DNA from 2 places in the Chryseobacterium sp. SG20098 genome. Region 1 is predicted to be linked to the other one. Evidence: riboswitches for the same ligand, from Rfam matches in the RefSeq annotation. Region 1 holds a riboswitch; the other holds the start of a gene.
What was found. A riboswitch is a leader RNA that binds a small molecule or an ion and turns the genes downstream of it on or off. The one in region 1 is predicted to bind cobalamin.
Positions count from the first base shown of each region.

Region 2: another riboswitch for cobalamin. It lies ahead of RHP76_RS17105 (TonB-dependent receptor plug domain-containing protein); the one in region 1 lies ahead of metE (5-methyltetrahydropteroyltriglutamate--homocysteine S-methyltransferase).

Region 1 is NZ_CP134622.1:257,945-261,126, forward strand. Features, by position in the region: gene RHP76_RS01170 (LytR/AlgR family response regulator transcription factor) at 1-341, shown strand, start outside; gene RHP76_RS01175 (Lrp/AsnC family transcriptional regulator) at 365-826, opposite strand; cobalamin riboswitch at 1,022-1,208, shown strand; partial or broken gene metE (5-methyltetrahydropteroyltriglutamate--homocysteine S-methyltransferase) at 1,387-3,182, shown strand, end outside.
Region 2 is NZ_CP134622.1:3,740,555-3,743,736, reverse strand. Features, by position in the region: gene RHP76_RS17105 (TonB-dependent receptor plug domain-containing protein) at 1-1,277, opposite strand, end outside; cobalamin riboswitch at 1,387-1,572, opposite strand; gene RHP76_RS17100 (transporter) at 1,664-2,611, opposite strand; gene RHP76_RS17095 (cytochrome-c peroxidase) at 2,624-3,182, opposite strand, start outside.

The sequences.
Region 1 (3,182 bases):
ATTATAAGAAAAGATTCACTGTCAGTTCACATCAGGGGCTTTATTTTATCAATACGGAAGAGATCTCTTTCTTTGGAGCAGAAGAAGGAGTTGTTTTTGCTTTTGATACAGCAGGAAAAAAACATCTGTTGAATGAATCTACTTTAAAAGAAATTGAAATGCAGTTAAATCCTTCTGATTTTTTCAGGATCAACCGTAGTGAGCTTGTTCAGAAACATCATATTGAAAGAATAGAGCGATACAATAAAAATACACTTTCCGTTCAGATAAAAGGGCAGAAAGATCATCTTGTCACAAGCCAAAGCAATACTTCCTCGTTCAGAAAATGGATTGAAGAATAAATAGGTTTTCCGGTTTTATTCCATTAAATAGTCAGTCCATGGTTATTTTTTACCTCAGCCATCACAAACGTACTGTGGGTACTCCCTATGGAATCCACAGATCCAAGCTTATTGAATACAAAATCCTGATAATGCTTCATATCCCGTACCTGAACTTTCAGAAGGAAATCAAAATCCCCGGAAATATTGTAACATTCGGCAACTTCTTCGATTTCTAAAATCTCCTTTACAAAATCATAACCTATCGATCTGTCGTGAATTTTGAGCTTGATCTGGCAGAAAACCGTAAATCCGCGATTCAGTTTTTCGGCATCAAGAACGGCCGCATATCTTTTAACAAAACCTTCCTGTTCAAGCCTTTTTACCCTTTCAAAAACAGGTGAGGTAGAAAGATTTACCTCTTTCGCAAGTTCCTTAACGGTGAGTTTAGCATTTTTCTGGAGCAGCCTTAGCAGCTGTAAGTCCTTATCATCGAATTGTTCCACAGAATATTATTCTTTTAAATGATTAAAACATTCAAATGTACAGAATTTTATGCTTTTATTTTTGTTTTTAAAAGTTTAATTTGCTTAATTATTTGATAATAATTGTATTTTTATTCTGTATTGCTAATTTTACACAAAATTAAAAACTTTTACTGATGACCATAGTTAAAGGTAAAAGTACAGTTCTTTACAGATACTTCATCAAACAGAAAAGGTTTTACTTAACGTAGATTAATAGGGAATCGTGTGCAAATCACGAGCTGTCGCGCAACTGTAAGTAACACACCAAAGGTTTCTGTCCTTGCAGATCCACTGCCAAAAGCGGGAAGGATGACGGAAACTGTTACAAGTCAGGAGACCTGCCTTTACTGAATTGACAATGCTTTCGCGGTCTGAAGCTTTGGGGTCATACAGATAATATATCGGATTCGGGTATTTTCTTTTGTAAAGGAAATTACGCTGTCTGCTATGTCATGACTTTCCTGAAACTTCTTCCGATAAAACATTACGAAGCCTTTTAAAGAACTTTCCCAATAAGTTTAATTAAAAAGTTTTAAAAAATGCAAACTCACATCCTTGGCTATCCGCGTATTGGTAGCAAAAGAGAACTCAAAAAAGCCTGCGAACAGTATTGGTCAGGTAAAATCCTTTTGGAAGAACTTCTGAATACCGGAAGAACTATCTGTAACCAAAACTGGAATATCCAGAAAGAAGCAGGGATAGACCTTATCCCGTGTAATGATTTTTCATACTATGATCAGGTGTTGGATATGAGCCTTGTAGTAGGAGCCATTCCAACACGTTACCATGAAGTGGTGCTTAAAAAGAATAATACTGAATTGGATCTTTATTTTGCAATGGCAAGAGGATATCAGAAAGACGGATTGGATATCACTGCCATGGAAATGACCAAGTGGTTCGATACCAACTATCACTATATCGTTCCGGAATTTTATAAAAATCAACAGTTTAAACTGAGCTCAGATAAGATTTTCAATGAATTTGCCGGAGCAAAACAAGCGGGAATCAATGCAAAACCGGTGATTATCGGACTGGTTTCTTATCTGTTATTAGGAAAAGAAAAAGAAGAAGGCTTCGATAAATTGGATCTGGCTGGAAATCTTCTTCCAGTCTATACAGAGATTTTAACCAAACTTCAAGACCAGGGTGCGGAATGGATTCAGTTTGATGAACCTTTTCTGGCGTTGGATTTAACAGAAAAAGCCAAAGAAACGTATCTTTCTGTGTATGCCGAAATCAGAAAACGTTTTCCGAAACTGAAATTTATCGTTGCCACTTATTTTGACGGATTAAAAGATAATGCATCAATTGCTGTTTCCCTTCCGGTGAATACATTGCATATTGATCTGGTGAGAAATCCTGAACAGTTAGATGATATTCTGAATGTTATTCCGGAAAGCTTAGGCCTTTCATTAGGAGTAACCGACGGTAGAAATATCTGGAAAAATGATTACGAAAAATCATTGTCTTTCATCAGAAAAGCTGTTGAGAAATTAGGATCTGAAAGAATTCTGATTGCACCATCATGTTCATTGCTTCATTCACCTTGTGACCTTGATTTTGAAACCAGTCTTAATCCTGAAATTAAAAACTGGCTGGCTTTTGCTAAACAAAAAGTAAAGGAAGTCGTAACGCTTAAACAACTGGCATCCGGAACGGAAAATGAACAGGTTCTTGAAGCATTTGAAGAAAATAAAAGAGCCATTGAAAGCAGAAGAACTTCTTCTCTTATCCATAATGATCAGGTAAAACAGAGAGTGAATTCAGTTACTGAAAAAGATGCTCAGAGAATAAATACTTTCAAAATCCGTAAAGAAGAACAGCAGGAAGTATTGCAGCTACCATTATTTCCAACCACTACAATCGGATCATTCCCTCAAACCACAGAAGTAAGAAGCTGGAGAGCAAAATTTAAAAAAGGAGAGCTTACTGCAGAACAATATGATACCTTATTGAAACAGGAAACGCAGAGAACAATCCGCTGGCAGGAAGACATCGGAATTGATGTATTGGTTCATGGAGAATTTGAACGAAACGACATGGTGGAATATTTCGGGGAACAGTTGGAAGGATTTGTATTCACTAAAAACGGTTGGGTACAAAGCTACGGAAGCCGTTGTGTGAAACCTCCTGTGATTTTCGGTGATGTTTCCCGCCCGACTCCGATGACGGTGTATTGGTCTCAATATGCCCAATCTCAGACTGAAAAATGGGTAAAAGGTATGTTGACAGGTCCGGTTACGATTTTACAGTGGTCTTTTGTACGTGATGATCAGCCTCGTTCAGAAACTTGTAAGCAGATTGCTTTGGCAATTCGTGATGAGGTAGTGGACCT
Region 2 (3,182 bases), 1.6 Mb from region 1:
TCTCTGGCATCTCCCGGTCTTTTATTTTTTCTTACTTCTTCAAATGTAAAGGTTCCTAAAAGGCTTCCCAAAATTTTGAATCTGTTCCACTGATAGGTTGTTGCCAATGCTACCAATGTAGTGTAACGTGTAGGATAAGAAAAATTATCCAGATTGGCATCCAGGTTATTATACTGAAAATCTCCACTCAGGCTGACATCCCAATTGGGAGTGATTGAGTAAATATTGGAAGAGGAAAGATAAAGTTCCCTTTGGATGTATGTATTATCGGTATAAATAATAGACTGCGAACGAACTGTGTCCATGAAATGGGTATAATCGTAAGCAAATTTTGCTTTAAGCTGTGTTTCAAATTTCGGGAACAGTTTTTTTCTCAGATTAGCCTGTACAAAATAATTCTCATCGGAAAGCCTCGCTCCTCTTCCTTCAAAGCGCCCGTTAACAATAGGTGCCGGCATTCCGCGGTTTGAAATATAACCGTAGCCACGGATATTCCAGCTTCCGTTATTTAAAGTTCCGTTGAGAGAAGTTTCAAAACGTTTTGCTTTGATATCTGAGTCCTGTCTTTTTGCAATGGTATCATAGGCCTGTTGTCCATCAGGATATTTCTTGGCATAACGAAATCTGTAAATTCCATCACTCTGCATAAATTCGCCACTGAAGCTGGCAGAAACCCTGTCTGAAATTTTCTGTTCCAATCGGAATGAAGGATTAAAGAGATCAATAGATGCACTTTTTGCTCTTATCACCAAATTGGTTTTTCTATTTCCTTTAAATACGGGTGTTTTAGGCTGTAAATAGATAGACCCAGAAGAGCCAAAGTCCTTTGCTGGCTGAAAAATTTCACTTTTCTGTCCGTTATACAACGATATTTCTTCCAGATCATCCAAAGAGTACCTTCCCAGATCCACCAGTCCGTTTTGAGCATTTCCTAATTGAATTCCATCATAAAAAACCCCTACATGCTGGCTTCCCATGCTTCGGATGTTGATGGTTTTCAAACCACCCAATCCTCCGTAATCTTTAATCTGAACGCCTGAAAAATACCGCAGTGCATCTGCAACGGAATGACTGTTTAGTCTTTCCAGCTGTTCTCCCTGCAGCGTTTGTGCCGGAAGGATTTCTTTAAAATTCTTTTTGTAAAGATTAATTCCTTTAATCGTCTCTTCCTGAAGACTGTCCTTCTTCTTGGTTTGAGAAGATAAAAGTTGAGATGTAATCACCAATATTGTGAAAACAGCTTTATGAATTGCAGAAGTAATTAGTTTTGCTGCCATTAGCTCATTTAGGGTAATGAAGACGCTAATGGGGTATAAGAATACAACGACAAAGCACAGCTGTCACTGCACAGAATCATTGATGTCCTAAGCTTTATTCCACGAAAGCGTCAAACGATTATTGTCTGGCAGGTCTTCTGACTTACTCCATTTTTGAAATCCTTCCCATTAAAAAACAGTGGATATATTCTTCAAAAACTTTAGTGCGGAGCTTACAGCAGCGGGTCTGTCCCGGATTTTCACCGGATTCCCTTTTAAGAGCTTTTTACGGCTCACCAAATTCCGGCAAAGATAAATAATTATTCCTAATCCCCAACTAAAATCATGATTTATAAACAATTAAAGCTCCCGAAGGAGCTTTAACATCATTTATTGGGGGTGTCGCTTTAAATTCCAATATTCAGAAAAATACTGAATCTTGATTGAGCTTCAATATCTCCTCCCGCCAGATGCGTGTACATGGGAAGCATGATTTCACTTCCCAGGCTCAGCTTTTTGTAAGAGGCTTCAAATCCCAGTTTTCCGTACAAAGCACTACCAGCAGTATTCGGCAGTGCCTCATCAAACTGTTTGTTCTGAGCGTAGACTTCACCCTGAACCCCTGTTTTTACAGAAAAAATGGACTTTTCATTTCCTGCAACCTGATAAAAGCCTGTTGCTGCATAGTTCCATTGGTTTCCAAAACGGTAATTTTTCCTGTTCTCTGTTTTAATGGTGTAATCTGTATTGACCAGTACAGCTACTTTATTTTTCTGAAACTTATAATTCAAAGCGGCCTGATAATCCCAGCTTCCGGTTCCCAGCTGAAAGCTTGGGTTGACACCGGATGCCCCTTTTTCATCAAACTTCCCGAGTGGAATTTTCACTCCCAAACCTCCACTCAGATGATGGAAATTATCTTTAGAGCTCATCAGCTGGTAAATCCCCATCAGATTCAGATCTCCTATTCCATTGATTCTGATATCTCCCTGCATCGTTTTCTTTTCATGGAAATGGAAGGGCAGACTTGCATAAACACTTAGTTTTTTAGTCAGTGGAATCTTCCCCCACAGCTGCAACGTATTGAAATACTGATCCTGCGTGAGGTCTTTTACAAATAAGTTTTCCTTGGCTTTGTAATGCTGTGCAAAGTATTTGATTCCGATAAACTGTGGATTCAGCAAAGATTCAAAGCCGGAAGATCCATTTCCTGCAGCACAGCCGCACGCATCACAATCATCATCAAAATCGAATCTGTTAAGCGTTTCGGGAGCAACATAAGCACTGTCTCTGATGGTTTTTGCCTGATACTGATTCAACAGGATCAAACTTACTATCAATATAATCTTCTTCATGTTTTTTATAAATTATTCTGCAAATTTTGGATTGGATATAAAACTTTTATCCGATAATGTTTTCAGGAATGCAATGATCGATTGTTTTTCCTGACTGTTCATGGCAATTCCTACATGACCGTTCTGTTTCAGGCGGGGATCAAGATTGGGATTATCTTCCACCTGATCTGAATAGAAATTGAGTACTGCTTCCAAAGTGTAAAACCTTCCGTCATGCATATAAGGCGCAGTATATTCAACATTTCTCAGACTTGGAACCCGGAATTTCATCCAGTCAACCTGAGTAAGAGTAACCCTGTAACGTCCGGCATCTTTGAACTCTGTATTGTAATAGAGTCCTGTATTTCTGAAACTCTCATCGGTAAATAATTCGCCGCTGTGGCAAGAAGCACATTTCTGATTGAATAATGTCATTCCCTGAGATTCTGCCAAAGTCAACTGTTCTTTTCCCTGTCTGAATCTGTCATATTTTGAATCTGCAGAAATTAAAGAAGCCATAAACTGTGATAATGCTTTTAAAATTCTTTCGCCGGTAATGGTTTCGTCTCCATAAGCTTCTCTGAACAGTTTT